DNA from 3 places in the Bacillus sp. SIMBA_154 genome. Region 2 is predicted to be linked to each of the others. Evidence: predicted binding sites of a transcription regulator. Region 2 holds the regulator's gene; each other region holds the start of a gene.

Region 1 (6,818 bases), on a different contig from region 2:
ACCTGTCCACTGGGAAGGACATTCATACAACGAGAGAATGGATCATTCGGAATTGCCCAGTCCCAGTAGGAACCGTTCCCATTTATCAGGCACTTGAAAAAGTGAATGGAGTGGCAGAAGATTTGACGTGGGACGTGTACAGAGACACATTAATTGAACAAGCAGAGCAAGGTGTAGACTACTTCACGATTCATGCGGGCGTGCTATTAAGGTATATTCCGCTTACAGTCGATCGGGTAACGGGAATTGTGTCAAGAGGCGGAGCTATTATGGCAAGGTGGTGTCTCGCTCATCATCAAGAAAACTTTCTTTATACCCATTTCGAAGATATTTGTGAAATTATGAAAACCTATGATATTGCTTTTTCTCTTGGAGATGGACTCAGACCAGGTTCGATCGCTGATGCAAATGATGAGGCGCAGTTTGCAGAGCTGAAAACGCTAGGGGAATTGACAGAGATCGCCTGGAAACATGATGTACAGGTGATGATTGAAGGACCTGGACATGTCCCAATGGATAAAATCAAAGAAAATGTCGATAAGCAGATGGAGATTTGCAAAGAGGCACCATTTTACACGCTAGGACCTCTTACAACAGATATTGCCCCGGGGTATGATCACATTACATCCGCTATCGGCGCTGCCATGATCGGCTGGTATGGAACAGCCATGCTCTGCTATGTGACACCAAAAGAGCATTTAGGTTTGCCGAACAAAGAAGATGTGAGAGAAGGTGTCATTGCTTATAAAATTGCCGCACATGCAGCTGATCTAGCAAAAGGACATCCTGCTGCTCAAAAGCGCGATGATGCATTATCGAAAGCCAGATTTGAATTTAGGTGGCGGGATCAATTCCACCTGTCACTTGATCCAGAAAGAGCTTTGGCGTTCCATGACGAAACATTGCCTGCTGAAGGCGCAAAGACCGCTCACTTTTGCTCCATGTGCGGACCGAAGTTTTGCAGTATGAAAATTTCTCATGATATCCGCAATCAATCAGAAGAAGTGAAAAAAGAGATGGAGAAGAAGGCAAAAGAGTTTATCAGCCAAGGAAGTCAAATCTATCAATCCTAAAAAAAGAACCTCGCACTCCTTTTGTGCGGGGTTTTATAAAACGGCTGAAAAGGCTTTTCTCACGAGATGGAAAAGTGCTCTTACTGCAATCGCCATGATTTCCATACTCGGAATCAGGGCATCTGTTAAATGAAACAAGACAGTTTGTCTCTCTGGGGATGTTCTTTTCTTTTTCTTTTTCTTTTTCTGTTTCATGAAGACAGCCTCCTTTTTAAACAATATACTTCTTTGCAGATTAGAGAGATAGAGATGTTGTGTGAATTTAAACAAAATTTAAACTTCTTGTGTTTGGAAGGAAAGAAGGAGGGGAAACGAGTTGAGTAGAGAATGAATGAAAAGAGCTGACCTTACCAGTTAGCGAACAAGAAAGAGTGGAAGGTGATCTTATGATGAAAGTATTCAAGGTAACATTTCATATGAACAATGGGGAAGTGCTTGATTTCGAGCTGAAACGTCCAGCTACCTACGATGTGTATAAAAAAATTGAGGAATCCAATCAATGGTTTAAGCTGAATAATGAAATCATTAATCTATTAAATGTAAATAGTATCCATGTAGAAACAGAATAAAACAGAAAAGCCGCTCGGAAGGAGAGCGGCTTTCGTTATGCGGAGAAATCATTTCGGTTGTTAAGCTGGCCGCGGGAGAGCCAGTTCTTTTTATATAAATAGGCAATCACTTCAAGCCACAGACGCGGCGCTTTTTTAGGGAAAAAAGGTTTTTGGTAATAGGCGTAAGCGGCTTTTAAATCATCCCATTGATGACATGTTTTTGTTTGGGTGAAGCGGGCAACGTCGATCACCTTAACGAGGCCTTCCTTTGTTAAGATCAGGTTGCGCAGATGGATATCTGAAGGGTTTAACCCTTTCTCACGTGCTTCTTCTAGCGCTTCATCTACTTGTTCAATCATTTGTTTCTTGATCGGAATACCCTTTGTCAGGCATTCATAGAATGTGTAGCCTTTAATATATTCCATTAAAATATACTGATCCCCAGACTCATAAATCTCAGGGTAGTATGACGAACCGGAAAGTTTTTCGTAAATTGCTGCCTCTTTGCGGGCAATGTGTTGATAAGAAGGGAAAAAGACTTTTAGCGCCATTTTCTTGCCAGCTTTTTTATATGAAAATACATAGGCACTTCTTCCTTTGCCGCACAGCTCAAGCTCTGCCGGTTTTAATGTGAGCTTATTAAAACGTTTTTCTTCATGATACTGAATCGATTCGGCTAATCTTTTGATATCTGACATTGACTTCACCTTCTTTGGTTTCAGTTTATGCGGCTGAAAAACGAATGATGAAAAAACCATTTCATTCGATAAAGCAATGGATTGTATAAAACATAACATTTACGAATGAAGGATACAACGAAAGACTCTTAAAACGAGTCAGTGTAATCGGTTTGGTTAATGTTTAGAAAAATGGGTCAAACTACATATGTCATGCATCGATCTTATGTTCTAAAGAGGTGTAAATAGTGAAAGTGAAGATGAAACGTTTCGTTACAGGACTTATCATGACAAGTGTTCTTTTTTTCGCTGCGGATATGGAAGGAAAAGAACACTTGCAAAAGCAGTCAAACACCATCACCGTGCAGCTTGAAAAAGTCTATCTAGACGGCGATGTGAGTATTGAAAGACACCGGGCATCATTAGAAGACAAAGACACATTTTGGACGCAGTATAAAGGCTGGACGCTGGTAGAACAACAAGAGGATTTTGCCCTTTTTAGAAAACAAATTGATGATATCTCTCCATTAAGTAAAGCAAATGGATATATCGGATTATCAGAGGACGGTGTCATTTCTACGTTTCATGGAAGGCCAGGCGGCTGGGCGGAGCCTATTCATCTCTTCTTTCAAATTGATACGTCCCGTTTAGAAAGCCATGTGGAGGAGCAGCTTGAGCAAGGCATTCCTTTTCGAACAAAGGATGAATTTGAGCATGTGCTTGAAGTCATGCAACCTTACCGAAATGAAATATCATTTTAAAGCGTGTGACAGCTTGCTGGTGTGAGGGCCGCAAGCTGTTTTTCATGGTTGCACCGTAAAAATGGACTGAGCGAACGTATGTTAACTTTTATTGCGGTTTTCTCTTCGATTTATGTTACAATGAAGAACAGTCAAAGAGGTGAAAACGGTGATAGAATTTGTGAAAGGGACCATTGATTATGTGTGCCCGCAATATGTTGTCATTCAAAACGGCGGAGTGGGATATCAAGTCTATACCCCAAACCCGTTTATCTATCAAGTAAATAAACAAGAAACGATTTATACGTATCATTACATAAAGGAAGACGCATTTTCGTTATATGGATTTCAAACAAGAGAAGAAAAAGCGTTGTTCACAAAACTGTTAAATGTCACAGGGATTGGACCAAAGGGTGCACTTGCGATCCTTGCTTCCGGTGATCCTGGCGCTGTCATTTCAGCGATAGAACGTGAGGATGAAGCATTCCTTATTAAATTCCCTGGCGTTGGCAAAAAAACAGCTCGTCAGATCATTCTAGATCTAAAAGGAAAGCTTGCAGATGTGGTGCCAGAAATGATTGGCAACTTATTTAATCACGAGGATCATATTCAGATCGAAACGCAGCAAACCGCATTAGATGAAGCGCTCGAAGCGTTAAGTGTCCTTGGATACGGTGATCGTGAAATCAAAAAGGTTCTGCCTTTATTAAAAGAAGAGAAAAATCTCACAACCGATCAATATGTGAAAAAAGCTTTACAAAAAATGTTGAAATAGGGTGATGTCTCATGGATGAACGGCTCGTCTCAACTGAAGCAGACAACCATGAATCAGCCATTGAGCAAAGTTTGCGGCCGCAGACACTTAGCCAATATATCGGTCAGCAAAAAGTAAAGGATAATCTCAGCGTGTTTATTGAAGCTGCCCGGATGAGGCAGGAAACGCTGGATCACGTCCTTTTATATGGACCGCCTGGACTAGGGAAAACAACGCTTGCGTCGATCATTGCCAATGAAATGAATGTTCAGCTGCGTACAACGTCTGGACCAGCAATTGAGCGTCCTGGCGATTTGGCGGCTATCCTGACATCTCTTGAACCTGGTGATGTTTTGTTTATTGATGAAATTCATCGCTTGCAGCGCTCAATTGAGGAAGTGCTATATCCGGCGATGGAGGATTTTTGTCTAGATATCGTCATTGGAAAAGGAGATACAGCGCGCTCTGTACGGCTTGATTTACCGCCATTTACACTTGTAGGTGCTACGACCCGTGTTGGGCTTTTAACAGCACCGCTTCGTGATAGGTTTGGGGTACATGCAAGATTGGAATACTATGAGCAAAGAGATTTGGCTCACATTGTGGCAAGAACAGCCGAGCTGTTCGAGATTGGGATCGACGTTCGCTCAGCAGAAGAGATAGCGAGACGTTCTCGGGGGACGCCGAGGGTCGCCAATCGTTTACTCAGAAGAGTAAGAGATTTTGCGCAGGTGCTTGGGAATCATGCCATTACACAGGACATTGCAGAAGATGCCCTTGAACGTCTCCAAGTCGACAGGCTGGGACTGGATCATATAGACCACAAGCTGCTTTTAAGTATGATTGAAAAATTTAGAGGCGGTCCTGTTGGACTTGATACGATCTCAGCGACAATTGGAGAAGAATCACATACGATTGAAGATGTGTACGAACCGTATTTACTGCAAATTGGTTTCCTGCAAAGAACACCAAGAGGCCGGGTCGTCACAAGAGAAGCGTATGAACATTTTCAGATGGAGGTTCCGATTCGTGACTGAATTCCCTAAAATATTGATGATTTTAGGTGGTGTCCTTTTTGCCGCAGGCTTAGTGTTTCAATTGGTTGGTAAGCTTCCAGGTGATATTTTTGTGAAAAAAGGAAATGTGACGTTCTTTTTTCCCGTTATTACGTGCATTGTCATTAGCATCGTACTAACCATTTTACTCAATATCTTTGGACGTATGAAATAACGTTAACTAGTTAACTACAGAATAGGTGAAGGAAATGAAGCTAGAACTATTTGATTTTGATTTACCAGAAAGACTGATTGCTCAAGTTCCACTTGAAAAACGAGATGCATCAAGACTGATGGTCTTAAATAAACAAACGGGTACGATCACACATGATACATTCTCACAAATCACGGATTATTTTCAAAAGGGTGATTGTCTCGTTTTAAACAATACGCGCGTTCTGCCTGCACGTCTGTTTGGCATGAAAGAGGATACAGGTGCAAAAGTTGAACTTCTTCTATTGAAACAAGAAGAAGGAGACAAATGGGAAACACTCGTAAAACCAGCCAAGCGTGTGAAAAAAGGAACGGTCATCACATTTGGTGATGGACGGCTTCAAGCGGTATGTACAGAGGAGCTGGAACATGGCGGAAGAAAAGTCGAGTTTCAGTATACAGGCATTTTTTATGAAGTGCTTGAATCCCTTGGAGAAATGCCGCTGCCTCCATATATTAAAGAGCAGCTTGACGATCGTGAGCGATATCAAACCGTGTATTCTAAAGAAGTTGGTTCAGCCGCGGCTCCTACTGCCGGTCTTCACTTTACAACTGAACTGCTGGATGCGCTGAAAGCGAAAGGTGTGCATATTGCTTTTATTACCTTGCACGTAGGGCTTGGCACCTTTCGTCCTGTCAGTGCGGAGCGCATAGAAGAACATGAAATGCACGCAGAGTTTTACGAAATGAATGAAGAAACGGCTCAAGAGCTTAATCGCGTGCACAAAGAAGGCGGGCGGATTATTTCAGTTGGCACAACATCAACACGAACGCTTGAAACCATTGCAAGTGCACATGATGGCGAATTCAAAGCGTCAAGCGGCTGGACGTCGATCTTTATTTATCCTGGCTACACATTCAAGGCAATTGATGGGATGATCACGAATTTCCATCTGCCAAAATCCTCATTAATTATGCTTGTCAGCGCATTAGCTGGACGAGAGCACGTACTGAAAGCGTACAATGAGGCAGTAAAAGAGGAATACCGATTCTTCAGCTTTGGCGATGCCATGCTGATTCAATAACATCATTCAACAAAGACAGGAGGGCTCATTTTTGTCGCAATTACCGATACGTTATGAGTTCATTAAATCATGCAAACAAACAGGTGCACGTCTTGGCCGCGTTCATACACCGCACGGGTCGTTTGAAACACCTGTATTTATGCCAGTAGGTACACTGGCTACAGTGAAAACAATGGCGCCTGAAGAATTAAAAGCAATGGATGCAGGCATCATCCTAAGCAATACGTACCATCTATGGCTCCGTCCGGGTCATGACATTGTCAAAGAGGCGGGCGGTCTGCACAAATTTATGAACTGGGATCGAGCCATTCTGACTGATTCAGGCGGCTTCCAAGTATTTTCATTGAGTGAATTTAGAAAAATCGAAGAAGAAGGCGTTCACTTCCGTAATCATTTAAACGGAGACAAGCTGTTCCTTTCTCCTGAAAAAGCCATGGAAATCCAAAATGCGCTCGGCTCTGATATTATGATGGCATTTGACGAATGCCCTCCATACCCAGCAGAGTACGATTACATGAAACGTTCTGTGGAGCGGACAAGCAGATGGGCAGAGCGCTGCTTAACAGCGCACCAGCGTCCAGAAGATCAAGGTCTGTTTGGGATTGTCCAAGGCGGAGAATACGAAGAGCTTCGTAAACAAAGTGCAAAAGATCTTGTTTCACTTGATTTCCCAGGATACGCCATCGGAGGCTTATCTGTTGGTGAACCAAAAGATGTGATGAACCGTGTG
Region 2 (6,818 bases):
TTCTCTGACACCAAACCAAATATTTTTGCCGGCGTAATTATTTTTACCAAAGTCGTCAGTGTTTTTAATTGTTGTTTTATTTGATCCAGCAAGGTCAGCAGAACCACCAATAAAGAAAGGTACTTGCTTCGCAATGCCATTTAATACTTCGCCAGAAGAAGCGCGAGAGGCAAGACTTGAGCCTGATTCATAAACAGGAACCTCTTGATCCCAATTCTCAGGAAGCTTTCCTTCAATCGCAAGCTTCAGCTGAGCTGCTAGCTCTGGATATTCTTTTTCATATTGCTCAAATAGCTCATTCCACGCTGCTTCTTTTTTCTGACCAGCGTCTTTTACAGCTTCTTTGAAATGATCGTACACTTCAGAAGGTACATGGAAATCTTCTTCAAACGTCCAAGAATAAGCTTCCTTCGTCAGCTTTGCTTCGTCGCTGCCAAGCGGTGCACCATGCACACCAGACGTTCCCGCACGGTTTGGAGATCCGAAACCGATCGTTGTTTTCACTTCAATGAGAGTAGGTTTGTCCGTACTTTGTTTGGCTTTTTCAATAGCAGCAGTCACTTCTTCGATGTTGTTGCCGTCTTTTACGTAAAGAACTTCCCAGTTCATCGCTTCAAAACGATTCTTCACATTTTCAGAGAATGAACGATCTAGGTCGCCATCTAAAGAAATATCATTTGAATCATAAAGAACAATTAAACGGCCTAAGCCTAAATGACCAGCAAGTGAAGCAGCTTCAGAGGAAATTCCCTCCATTAAGTCTCCGTCTCCGCAAATGCTGTATGTATAGTGGTCCACAACGTTAAAGTTGTCTTTGTTATACGTTTCCGCAAGATGTCTTTCTGCAAGTGCCATTCCAACTGCCATGGCAATCCCTTGTCCTAAAGGACCTGTTGTGGCATCTACGCCTTCTGTGTGTCCAAATTCAGGATGTCCAGGTGTTTTGCTTCCCCATTGGCGGAATTGTTTTAGATCTTGGATGCTAAGGTTGTATCCGCTTAAATGAAGCATGCTATATAAAAGCATAGAGCCATGTCCCGCAGATAAAACAAAACGGTCTCTGTTAAACCAATTTGGGTTTTGCGGACTTACGTTTAAGTGATTCGTCCATAAAGCGTATGCCATTGGTGCAGCACCCATTGGCATTCCAGGGTGACCGGAATTCGCTTTTTCAATTGCGTCTATGGAGAGAGTACGTATTGTTGCAATAGATTTCAATTCAATCGTTTCCATATAAATTTAAATCCCCTTCCGTATCTTGTGTACACCATTATCATAAATCTACTGTCCTTTTTTCACAACTATTTCACGCTGAAAAAGAAGGATTTTGTCACATTTAGTTTATCGATCACCTAAAAACTTATGCAAATAAGAAAAAAGATGAGAATATTCTTCCCATCTTTTCAAAATTCAAGAAATCCTGATCTTAATGAAGGTTCTGATCTCTTTCTCTTTTTAATTTTTCTGGTGTGACATCGTTTCCTTCAGGATCGACGATTTTCACGGTTTTAAGTGTATTTTTCATAGAAGAACGAAAAGCTTTTAAATATTCTTCTCTTAAATGCTTTTGTTCTGTTTTTTCAGCGTCCGACAAACCGGTCTCTTTCGACTTTTTTGAAAGCTCATTTATTCTTGCAAGCTGCTTTTTAGAAATCATGACAAACTCCTTTAAAACATTTTCTCTAAATACTACTAAATATCATTCATTTTTACAACAATTCACACTTTACGTGGTAAGAGCTTTTTCATATTCTTGATACCTTCTATGCACCGTCGCCTTTGAAATGTCAAAGCCTAGTCCCTGAAGTGTTGCTGCGATTTCGGCGAACGTCATGTTGTTTTTTCTTAATCGAACAATTTCTGAAATCGGTACTTCAATTCGCTCACGGCCAGGCGCCTGCTCACGGTGTTTTAAATTGAGTTCAGGCTGATACCCGCGCTCAACAGCCCTCTTCATTCCCCGCTTAATTTTCAGGTTATGAATTTTTCGTTGATACTCTTCCACGATTCCTACAATCTCAATGACCATCTCATCTGCTTCTGAAAGCTCAAGCTCTCCTCTATGAAAAACACTATACACCTTTACTTTCTCTTTAAAAAGACAATGAAGAAGCGCAATTTTTGCTTGTCCTCTTCCAAGGCGCGTCTCATCCTGAATGAGAACAGCATCTATTGACTCTTCTTTCAGCGTAGCAAGCATATCAAAAACACCATTACGATCTAGATCGTATCCACTCGCTTTTTCTTTAATGACTTTGACCACATTCATCTTGTGCAAAGCAGCTAAAGCTAGCAATTCTTCTTCTTGTCTTTTCAGCGAGGTTTCCTGCTCTTCTTTGACAGTACTGACTCTCGCATAAATGATTGCGTTCATCTCTTCAATCGACCTTTCTACTGTACTGTTGCAAGTTGATATACGACTGGATGCTCTTTTTTGACTGGTATCACAAGGATGTCTCCAGGCTGGATTTCAGTTGAAGCAAGATCATTGTGTTCGGTTACCCAGTCAATAAACGCATTTTTGTCGATTGATTTACTGTCGTTTACTTGATCAGCTAACCCCCAAAGAGTATCACCTGATTGAACCTCTATTTTAACATATTGATTTGGATCATTATGGCTAGTGACTGCGATAAGTGAGAGAAATATGCCAACGATGAATGAGAATACCCCAATAAAAATAATAGATTCTTTTAACCTCATAATGTCATCTCCCCTAACAGAATATGCGTTCGCTCTTTCTGTCATTCATTATAAATACGAACAAACGTTTCTGTCAAACGTTTTTTTCGAACCTATGTTTGTACTGTTAGGAAAAACATGCTATAATTTCTTTAAAATTGACGTTTTGAGGTGCAAAAGATGACGAAGCTATCAAAAAGACAACTCGATATCCTGACATTCATCAAAGAAGAAGTAAAAAGCAAGGGCTATCCCCCATCCGTTCGTGAAATTGGAGAAGCTGTCGGTCTAGCATCCAGCTCAACTGTCCATGGACATTTAGCTAGACTAGAAACAAAGGGTTTAATTAGAAGAGACCCGACAAAACCTAGAGCGATCGAAGTACTAGATGAAGAGGAAATGAATATTCCAAAGAGTGCTGTAATGAATGTACCAGTCATCGGAAAAGTAACAGCCGGCTTGCCTATCACGGCTGTTGAGAATGTAGAAGAATACTTCCCTCTTCCAGAGACTTTTGCAGCGCCAGATGAACAAGTATTTATGCTTGAAATTATGGGAGAAAGTATGATTGATGCGGGTATTTTGGACAAGGACTATGTCATTGTCCGTCAGCAAAGCACTGCCAACAATGGAGATATTGTGGTCGCGATGACAGAGGAAGATGAAGCCACAGTGAAACGTTTTTATAAGGAAGATACACACTTTAGATTACAGCCAGAGAACCCATCAATGGAACCGATTATTTTACAGAATGTGAGTATACTAGGTAAAGTGATTGGCGTATTTCGAAATATTCATTAAAACAAGCCGGTATTTCATCAGTTGCTGATGAGAACCGGCTTTTTCTTTTATGAACAAGAATAAGCAAGAATACTCGAACTTGGGAACGAACCAAATGTAAAGTTCGGCCATATAAAGCCTGTTGTACGGCCAAAAGGCTGTGAGGAAAGCACATACATTAAAAATACTTGACCGTTTCTAAGGAACACAATCGTCCATCTTCTATTACATCCCGCTGCAAACTGAACAGTTTGCTGGCCTCCACTTACACTTTGCCCTGAAATAAGTGACTGCATACTTTGAGGCTGAGAGACTGCTTGCTGATACTGTGAGATGATATGCTGCGGCGGAGCTGGCGGGGCTGATTGTCCGCCTGAACCTTGCCCTGGCCCAGTACCTCCCCCTCCGATTGGAAACCCAGGAAATCCTCCAACTTGAGGAACAGGAAGCGATGGCCATCCTTGTACCTGCCTATCATATAAGTACCCATTCCACATACCTTCATACGGATGATACATATTAAACACCACTTTCTTAGACATTCATCACGACAGTATATGTCATAAATGAAAAAGGGTGTTGAACGTCCAAATAGAAATTTTTCCAAAAGACGTTTTGTTCTTCTGTAGAACGGTTAAATAGTAGTGAAGAAGAAAAAATAAAAAAATGAAAACTTTTTGTCTCGCTCAAACGTTATATAGGTAGAAAGAAAAGAAATAAAAAACTTTTAGATTTAACACTTGTAATATCAATGTAATTATTGTAACATTTGTAACATAAGAAGTTTTCATTTAAAAAAGGAGGCAATCGCCTTGAAAAAATTATTTGTTTTATTAACTGCTATTATGCTTATGATCTCATTACAATCAACAACACTAGCCGCTTCCAAAAAACCAGCCGCTTTAACAAATAAAGAAGCGTTACATATTGCCCTTGATGCACGAGAACACTTTTGGAGTGCGATGTCAGGCTACAAAATTAATGAACATTCAGATTACAAATTAAAATCATTTAGTTATAAAGACATGACATACAACTATCTTTCTAAAACATTTGATACAAAGAAAAAACTAAACAGCTACCTATCTCAAGTTTTCACAAAAGATGCGATCACTCATGGTTTAAAAGACTATCAGTTTATTGTTCATAATAGGAAAATGGCTGTTCCAGTCGGTGACGGAGACAACATGCTCAATTGGGAGAAAGCAACACCTAAACTTGTCTCTAAGAAAAATACAATCCGCACATATGAATTCACAGTCCCAACACTTGATGGACGTGAAGTAAAACGAACTGTCACTTATGAGAAAGTACAAAAGGATTGGAAAGTAACAAAAATTGACGCTGTGATCTAAATAAAAACCAGGCCCGTTACTAGGCCTGGTTTTTATTTAGGAGAAAATTCAGTCATGTGATCTAGCGCGTGGGCAAGTGATGATGCCGTGCGAAATTCATGAAAAGGAAGCCCGAGCTGCACAGCTGTTTGAGCGATTTCTGGTCTGATCCCTGAAATGGTCGTCTCCACCCCAATTAACCGAAGTGACGTGACAAGATCAAACATTTGATGAGCCACCATTGTATCAATAATGACGACACCCGATAAATCAATGCACAAATGCTGAACACCTTTTTGCGAGCACTGTTTTAATGTATTTTCTAATATAATCTTTGCTCTCGCCGTGTCAATGTCACCTACTAAAGGCAATAATGCAATATGGCTTTTTAAGACGATGACGGGAGAGCTCAGCTCATAAATCATATCTCTTTGAGCAACGAGCTGTTTGGTTGTGTTTTTCACATATTGCTGGATGAACACATGGATTGAAATGTTAAACGCCTCTGATATTAAATCATACCAATAAAATATGCGATCGATATCAATATCACCTTGCCGCTGTTTAATAAACTCTTTTAAGTAATGAAGGACCACTCTTTGATTAGACATATATTCTCTGACGACATAATCTAATGGTGTGTTTAAATGTTTCGGATCACTTGCTAAGTCTTCCGACCACTTTTTAAACTCAGTATGTAAATACGTCTCGTCTTCAATAAGAGCACGTATAAAATGCTGATAATAATCTTGATTTTGCCGTTTAAGCTCTGCTATGATGCTCGAATCTGTTGAACGATAAATAGATTCTGGATCATCATCCTCAATTGATTCATACCATGTTTTAGTTAATTTCTCTGCATGTTGCATGAAAAAATCGTATAATGCACGGTTCTTGTCCATAAGCATATGTCCCTTCACATTTTCTTCTTGTCATTATAGATTGATTGTACCACTGAATCTTTTGTCCCTGCTAGCTCGAATACGCTCTATCTGTAAACAAAAAAAGCCCCTCACGAAAGGAGCCTCTTCCCCAGTTTTATTTCACAATAAATAAAATTCTTTTTCCATCAGGATAGCCGCTTATTTGGTGTCCGACCCATGAGCCTGCTCCTCTATTATCTGATGGACTGACATATTGAACACTTGCACCCTTTCCTCCCTCAAGACAAACCGCCATCGGCCATTCATCCCGGTCAAAGCCAGGCTTTGTGGGAATTCCTTTTAACGATTCTTGCCTGCGGACATCTGCCCCGTTTCGGTCAATGGTACACACATCTGAATGCCCTTTTCGAATGGCTTCTTGAATATGACTGCCTGTTTCAGGATACCGTTCCTTTGGAAATTGAATGACATGATCATAACGATCTGCCCCTTTTGCCGCCTGATTCTCTCCAATTCCACTTAATAACACACCCATCCATATCACAAAGCATAGGACGACAGCAGTGAACCAGTCTCTCCTCATCTTCAAAAGCTTGTGACCCCCTCATACTTCTTCAGGTATGATCTTGACTTTAAGGAAATGAGTCATTTTTAATGTATGAGTGGTTAACGGATGACATGTGAAAAAAATGATGATTATGAGCCGCTTGATGAATCTCTCAGATTAGAAAAATAGAAAACCAGCAAATTCTGTTCAAAACAAAAAAGCTCGTCCCCTTTGAAGGAAACGAGCTTTATGCTCTATTTTTTATTGCGCTTTCGCATAGTTTACAAATTCAACAAAGGCTGCTGTAGCTTTTGGACCACCATTGATCGTTCCATTTGAATAGCCTGCGTTATGAACCCCGACGATTTGTTGGTTCTGATCGAGCATCGCAGAACCTGAATTTCCGCTAAACGTATCAATCGTATAGTATGCTAGATTCGTATCTTCTCTCGTCACAGGACCTGACATCTCCCACTGTGACACCTTGCCAGTCGACCTCATTTTATCTCCTGGATATCCAGAAATTTTAATCGTTGTTCCAGTCAGATTTGTCACCTGACGGATGGAGCGGTAACCGACCGTATTTCCGAT
Region 3 (6,818 bases), on a different contig from region 2:
CCAAGCTTTCAGAAAAGCTAGGGATTGAGCTGCATGTGAAAACAGAGGGCGTCAATCCAACGGGCTCTTTTAAAGATCGAGGAATGGTCATGGCAGTCGCAAAGGCAAAAGAAGAAGGCAATGATACGATCATGTGTGCTTCGACAGGAAATACCTCTGCAGCCGCTGCGGCTTATGCGGCTCGCGCTGATATGAAATGTATTGTCATCATTCCAGATGGGAAAATTGCCTTCGGTAAGCTTGCGCAGGCTGTGATGTACGGAGCAGAGATCATTGCCATTGACGGCAACTTTGATGATGCGCTTAAAATTGTCCGCAGCATCTGTGAAAAAGCGCCGATTGCACTCGTTAACTCCGTTAATCCTTACCGAATTGAAGGACAAAAGACAGCGGCATTTGAAATCTGTGAACAGCTAGGCTCTGCGCCAGACGTACTGGCGATTCCTGTTGGAAATGCAGGGAATATCACAGCCTACTGGAAAGGGTTCAAAGAATATCATGAGCAAAAAGGTACTGGGCTGCCTGTGATGCGCGGTTTTGAAGCAGAAGGTGCAGCAGCGATCGTTCGAAATGAAGTAATTGAGCAGCCAGAAACAGTAGCAACAGCCATTCGTATCGGAAATCCAGCAAGCTGGAAGCAAGCTGTGGCAGCCGCCGATGAATCAAACGGAAAAATTGATGAAGTGACAGACGAGGAAATTCTTCATGCGTATCAATTGATTGCACGTGAAGAAGGGGTGTTTGCAGAGCCAGGATCATGTGCGTCCATTGCGGGCGTACTAAAGCAGGTGAAATCTGGAGAAATCAAGCCAGGCAGTAAAGTGGTCGCTGTATTAACAGGAAACGGGTTGAAAGATCCGAATACGGCGATTGATATTTCACACATCAAACCGGTCACACTCGATGCAGATGAAGATCAAATTCTCGAACATTTAGAAAAGGCCGCACGCGTATGAGTGAAGCCTCCATGCTTTTTTCAATCACAGTACCGGGAAGCACTGCCAACTTAGGACCAGGCTTTGATTCAGTCGGAATGGCGCTCAGCCGCTACTTAAAGCTATCGGTCTATGGCCATGATAGCTGGCTGTTTGAAGCAGAAACAGATGTCGTGTCTGGTATTCCATCAGGCACCGACAATCTGATTTATCAAACAGCCAAAAAGGTCGCAGATGACTTTGGAAAAACACTCCCGCCTGTTCATGTCAAAGTGTGGAGTGATATTCCATTGGCTCGGGGGCTAGGCAGCAGTGCAGCCGCCATCGTGGCCGCCATTGAGCTTGCCAATCAGCTGCTTGAATTAAATTTGTCAGATGATCAGAAGCTCTTTTTTGCAAGTGAGGTAGAGGGTCATCCAGATAATGCTGGTGCTTCGCTATTTGGTGGTTTACTCATCGGTCTTCATGAAGAAGAAAAGACACATGCCGTCAAAGTGCAGCATGTGGACATAGATGTAGTGGTCGTAATTCCTTTTTATGAAGTGTTAACAAAGGATGCCCGTGATGTCCTGCCAGAGGATCTTTCCTATAAGCATGCCGTTAGTGCGAGTGCGGTGAGTAACGTCCTTGTCGCCGCCTTAATGACGCAGAACTGGCCGCTTGTAGGGGAAATGATGAATAAAGATTTGTTTCATCAGCCTTATCGCACCATGCTTGTCCCAGAGCTGTCGAAGGTGGAGCATGTCGCTTCATTAAAAGGAGCGTATGGAACAGCTTTAAGCGGTGCCGGGCCGACGATCCTTACCTTAGTTGAAAAAGGGAAGGGAGACGCGCTGAAAGAGCAGCTTGCTCAAAATTTCCCTCATTGCGAAGTAGATTTGCTGACGGTTCCAGTAGAAGGTGTCGTCGTCGAACATCATCCTGTCAATCAAGTGTAGAACGTGCGGTGAATACGCACGTTCCAGCGTGTAGACAAACCCTCGCATTCTGTGTCAGTCCTGCGTGCCGGTGCTCACGAATCTCAAATTCGCTCCGCTCCGGTACTCGTCCTTCCTAGACTTCAAGGGCTTTCTATCACGCTGAAAAGAAGACAAATGGCTAAAATAAAGATCATTTTAGCCATTTGTCAACAATCTGGAACGTGCGGTGAATACGCACGTTCTTTTTTATACTTGTTTTTAAGGGCAGAAGCAGGGATTATTATTTAGAGGATCGAACTATTTTTTATACATAAAAGGGGGAGATACATTCATGAAGAAATTGATAACTGCTGAAGATATAACGAAGATTGTTTCTGTTTCTCATCCGGTCTATTCGCCAGATGGAAAAAGGGCGGTCTTTACAAAAGTCACTGTGAATGAGAAAAAGGATGATTACAATATCCATTTATGGGTTCGAGATGAAGAGACAGATGAGCTGTCTCAATGGACATTTGAGGATGGAAAGCACCATCATCCTGTTTGGTCAAAAGACGGTAAGCAGCTTGCCTTTATGTTGCAAAAGCCAAAGGAAGTTCCTCAGCTGGCACTCATGCAGAGTCAAGGAGGCGGCGTGCGTACCTTAACGAATATTCCTTACGGGGTATCTCATCCTGTATTTTCACCAGATGGAACTTTCCTTTATGCGGGTGTGTCATTAAAACAAACAGAATCTGTTCATGATGAAAAAAAGGAGGAGCGAGATGACTTTGCTCCGGCAGTATATGATGAGTTGACTTATAAGGCAGATGGAAGAGGATTTTTAGATGGGCGTTTGACGCAGATCGTTCAAGTGGATGTCCGTTCAGGCGAGGTACAGCCTGTTACAAGCCAGCAGCATCATCATATAAATCATGTGGTCTCTCCGTGCGGAAAATGGCTCGCCTATATTCAAACAAATCCTCAGATACCTTATATAAGTGATGTGTGTCTTCTCTCATTAGAGGATGGTACATCAAGCAAAATCACACAATCAACCGGCGCCTACTCAAGCGTATCTTTTTCTCCAAATGGAGAAAGCCTTTTGGTCATTGGACATGAGCGCGAATTTCAAAATGCAACTTTCCCATCATTATGGCTGTATGACCTGAAGGAAGAAAGGGCCATCCAGCTATCAGAAATGCTCGATATGTATGTGGGCAACTGTATGGCAGGGGATAGTGTCATGGGTGAAGCCAATCAGCTTCCCCAATGGACAAAAGATAGTCAAGGGTTTTATGCGCTTGTCTCTGATCAAGGAAGTACAGGAATTTATTATTTTTCCATTGAAGGTTTAGCCTACCCTGTTCGACTAGAGGCAGAACATATTACGAACTTCAGCCTTCATCCAGATGAATCAAAATTGCTGCTGAGCCGGCTGTCACCCGTCACACCAAGTGAGCTGTATGAGCTGACATTAGGGGAAACATCACTAAAGCAAATCACATTCGAGCATGCTACCTTTCTCAAGGAGCATGTCCTCTCAGTACCGGAGCCATTTTCGCTTCAGTCGAAAGAGGGCGACGATGTACATGGGTGGTTCATGAAGCCTTCCCAGATGGAAGACGGGAAGAAATATCCGCTTATTCTAGAGATTCATGGCGGACCGCATGCGATGTATGGTCAAACGTATTTTCATGAATTTCAAATGCTCGCCTCTGAAGGCTTTGCCGTTGTGTATGTCAATCCTCATGGCAGTCATGGGTACGGACAGATGTTTACCGACCGTGTGAGAGGCAGCTATGGTGATGTTGATTATGAGGATGTCATGCTGGCTGTTGATCATGTGCTAAAAGCCTATGATTTTCTTGATGAAACGAGACTCGGAGTGACCGGCGGCAGCTATGGGGGTTTTATGACCAACTGGATTGTGGGACAGACAGACCGCTTTCGTGCAGCCGTCACACAGCGATCCATCTCGAACTGGATTAGCTTTTATGGTATCAGTGATATCGGCTATTTCTTTACAAGGTGGCAGATTGATGGGGATATTTATGATTCGGTTGATAAGCTATGGGATCGTTCGCCGCTTAAATATGTGAAACAGGTGAACACGCCGCTTCTCATCTTGCACAGCGATGAAGATTATCGCTGTCCAGTCGATCAAGCAGAGCAGCTTTTTGTGGCATTGAAGGAGCTTGGGAAAGACACAAGATTGGTCAAATTCCCGAAGGCATCTCATGATTTATCCAGAAGCGGCCACCCGGGACAGCGCATTCAAAGACTGACCTTTATTCAAGAATGGTTTAAAGAAAAGTTATCCTAATGAAAAAAACGACCCGATTTGGGTCGTTTTCATGTCATATATGAATTAGAAAACCTGTTCAACTTCTACAACGCCAGGCACTTCTTCTAATAATGCGCGCTCAATACCGGCTTTCAGTGTAATGGTTGAACTTGGGCAGCTGCCGCAAGCACCAAGAAGACGTAATTTGACAATGCCATCTTCAATGTCTACAAGCTCACAGTCTCCACCATCACGTAATAGAAATGGACGAAGTTTGTCCAGTACTTCCTGTACTTGGTCTTTCATTTCGACTTCAGTCATTAGATATAATCGCTCCTTTCACAACATATCACCATTATATTCATCTGGACGATAAAAATCTATTGATTGGTTTCAAAGTTTCCTTCTCATTATAGCACAATCTCACCTTGAAACAAAAAGTGATTTTGACTTTTTTCATACAGAAAATTCAGCTAAAATAAAGGAGAATAGGGGGCTTGTCAAATGAACCAAACCGTTGATCTTTATGTATATGGAAGAGATGTCCTGTGTGCTAGCTGCGTGAATCTGCCTTCTTCAAAAGATACATTTGAGTGGTTAGATGCAGCGTTAAAACGAAAATATCCGAATCAGCCGTTTCGCATCACATATATTGATATTGAGCACCCGCCAGAAAACGAACGCCAAAAGGAATTGTGTGAACGAATTCTTGATGATGAATTCTTTTATCCACTTGTCCTAGTGGAGGATCAAATTGTTGGAGAGGGCAATCCGAAATTAAAAGACATTTATCAAGAAATGGAGAAATACGGGTACAAAGAGAGCAGTGAATAAGCTGTTCTTTTTTTGAGAAAATAAATAGAACAAGTGTTCCTTTTTATGTTGAAAAAGAACGTTCGTTCGTATATAATGGAATAAAAGGAGTGTGAGCATCATGAATTATTTACTGAAACAATCTCTTCATCAGCAAATACCGATTGACATGATTTATATGAAGAAAAACGGAGAGTGCACAAAGCGAAAAATCATTGTACACCGTCAAACGGAACAGCTCATACAAGCGTATTGTTTATCGAAGAAGACAATGAGAACTTTTCGTAAAGACTGCATACTTGCCCTTGCTCCGATCAAATTGACCAATCCATCGGCACATGCCGTTTCATAGAAAAAAGCTCCTTCTTCAAGAAAGGAGCTTTGAGAAAAAAATCACATGAGCTTAGCCATTGTGATGCTTGTACATCCAAAGAAGTCCAGATTTTAGGAGTCTTGGCACACGGCCAACAAGTGGACGATCCGCAACTAAGCCAAAGCCGGCTTTTTTCCCTAAAGAGCCTAGTACCCCTTTTAGCTTAAACTGAGGATAAGCCTCAGGAAGCGGCTCGTTTTTCCAGCGTTTTTGTAGAGATTGGACAATTTGTTCTGCCTGCGCCTCGGCAAGCTGTGCACTTGGGGCATGCGGCAAGCTTGCGCAATCACCCACGACATATACATGCTCATCTTCAGGGAGATTGTGATGAGGAGTTAATACGACGCGGCCTTGTGCGTCTTTTTCAACATCCATGTCTCTTATCACTTTGCTTGGCTGAATGCCTGCTGTCCACACAATGACTTCTGCTTCAATTGCGTCGTCATGGTTGTAAACAACGCCTTCTTCAACCTTCGTAATATTGGCGCAGTTAATGATCTGTACATCATTTTCTTCAAACCACTTTTGCACATATAAACTTAATCTTTTTGGGAAGCTTGATAGAATCAGTTCTCCACGATCAAAAAGAATAATGTTTAAATCGGTGCGGCTTTCTCGCAGTTCACTGGCTAGCTCTACCCCGCTAAGTCCAGCCCCGACAATGCCAACCGTTGCGCCCGCACTCAAATTGTTTAATTTGTTATACGTATGCCTTGATTGATCAATGGTTTGAATGCTGTATGTATGTTCTTTTGCACCAGGGACATGATGATACTTGTCCTCACAGCCGAGTCCAATCACCGTGTCATCATATGGAATGGGTTCACGGTCGCTGAATAAGATCTGTTTGTTTTCAATATCAACTTTTTCTACTTCCCCATATTGAATATCCAGCTTCGGATGCTCTGGAAAAGATACTCGAATGTGATGATCAGAGATCGTTCCAGCAGCAAGTGCATAATATTCTGTTTTTAAACAGTGGTAAGGATTTCGATCAATTAATGTGATAGTAACATCATCAGGTAATTGATTTGGCAATAAGCGGTGGAGAACCCGCATATTCCCGTAACCTCCGCCGATCAAGACTAAATTTTTCATGACGATTCTCCTTTTCCCCCTAGACATTGAAAAACACTTATACTAAAAAACTTTAAGTTAAAATACCAAATAAAATTATATCGAATTTACTGTGAAACCACAATAATTGTTTCAAAATAACCTACATATTCATTAGTTAGTCCTAAATAGTAAAACATTTTACGAGGAATAGGCGTAACGATACAGGTGGAGCTCATGTTTTGACTAATAGAAGGAATTTCGGTAGGATGGTAAAGCAATGTGAGGTGAAGCAAAGTGTTCCCACTGATCGAATTTTGTGTAAGCAATCTTGCACAAGGGTCGCAAGAAGCAAAAGAGAAGCTTGAAAAAGACCCAAACCTAGACGTAATGGAATACGGCTGTTTAAGCTACTGCGGCAAATGCATGGACTCCCCATTCGCACTTGTGAATGGAGA

Evidence for each region. Region 2 encodes LexA, which represses DNA repair genes until DNA is damaged. Its sites were predicted from a motif close to CGAACATATGTTCG; they were not measured.
Region 1: the regulator LexA is predicted to act here: its motif matches at 3,134-3,147, upstream of ruvA (Holliday junction branch migration protein RuvA).
Region 3: the regulator LexA is predicted to act here: its motif matches at 5,008-5,021, upstream of R0K30_RS15630 (WYL domain-containing protein).

What each region holds. Positions count from the first base shown of each region.
Region 1 is NZ_JAWJBV010000006.1:195,648-202,465, forward strand. It holds gene thiC (phosphomethylpyrimidine synthase ThiC) at 1-1,073, shown strand, start outside; gene R0K30_RS11400 (hypothetical protein) at 1,107-1,268, opposite strand; gene R0K30_RS11405 (hypothetical protein) at 1,460-1,642, shown strand; gene R0K30_RS11410 (protein kinase family protein) at 1,678-2,322, opposite strand; gene R0K30_RS11415 (intercompartmental signaling factor BofC) at 2,562-3,062, shown strand; gene ruvA (Holliday junction branch migration protein RuvA) at 3,211-3,816, shown strand; gene ruvB (Holliday junction branch migration DNA helicase RuvB) at 3,828-4,832, shown strand; gene R0K30_RS11430 (DUF2905 domain-containing protein) at 4,825-5,025, shown strand; gene queA (tRNA preQ1(34) S-adenosylmethionine ribosyltransferase-isomerase QueA) at 5,060-6,088, shown strand; gene tgt (tRNA guanosine(34) transglycosylase Tgt) at 6,120-6,818, shown strand, end outside.
Region 2 is NZ_JAWJBV010000007.1:104,927-111,744, forward strand. It holds gene tkt (transketolase) at 1-1,233, opposite strand, end outside; gene R0K30_RS12000 (DUF896 domain-containing protein) at 1,427-1,657, opposite strand; gene R0K30_RS12005 (YneB family resolvase-like protein) at 1,727-2,374, opposite strand; gene yneA (cell division suppressor protein YneA) at 2,392-2,703, opposite strand; gene lexA (transcriptional repressor LexA) at 2,863-3,483, shown strand; gene R0K30_RS12020 (hypothetical protein) at 3,531-3,980, opposite strand; gene R0K30_RS12025 (IseA DL-endopeptidase inhibitor family protein) at 4,275-4,817, shown strand; gene R0K30_RS12030 (STAS domain-containing protein) at 4,850-5,698, opposite strand; gene R0K30_RS12035 (sporulation protein) at 5,835-6,215, opposite strand; gene R0K30_RS12040 (trypsin-like serine peptidase) at 6,489-6,818, opposite strand, start outside.
Region 3 is NZ_JAWJBV010000013.1:10,073-16,890, reverse strand. It holds gene thrC (threonine synthase) at 1-956, shown strand, start outside; gene thrB (homoserine kinase) at 953-1,873, shown strand; gene R0K30_RS15645 (S9 family peptidase) at 2,187-4,157, shown strand; partial or broken gene R0K30_RS15640 (NifU family protein) at 4,203-4,502, opposite strand; gene R0K30_RS15635 (YuzD family protein) at 4,623-4,952, shown strand; gene R0K30_RS15630 (WYL domain-containing protein) at 5,053-5,283, shown strand; gene R0K30_RS15625 (NAD(P)/FAD-dependent oxidoreductase) at 5,335-6,402, opposite strand; gene R0K30_RS15620 (YuzB family protein) at 6,658-6,818, shown strand, end outside.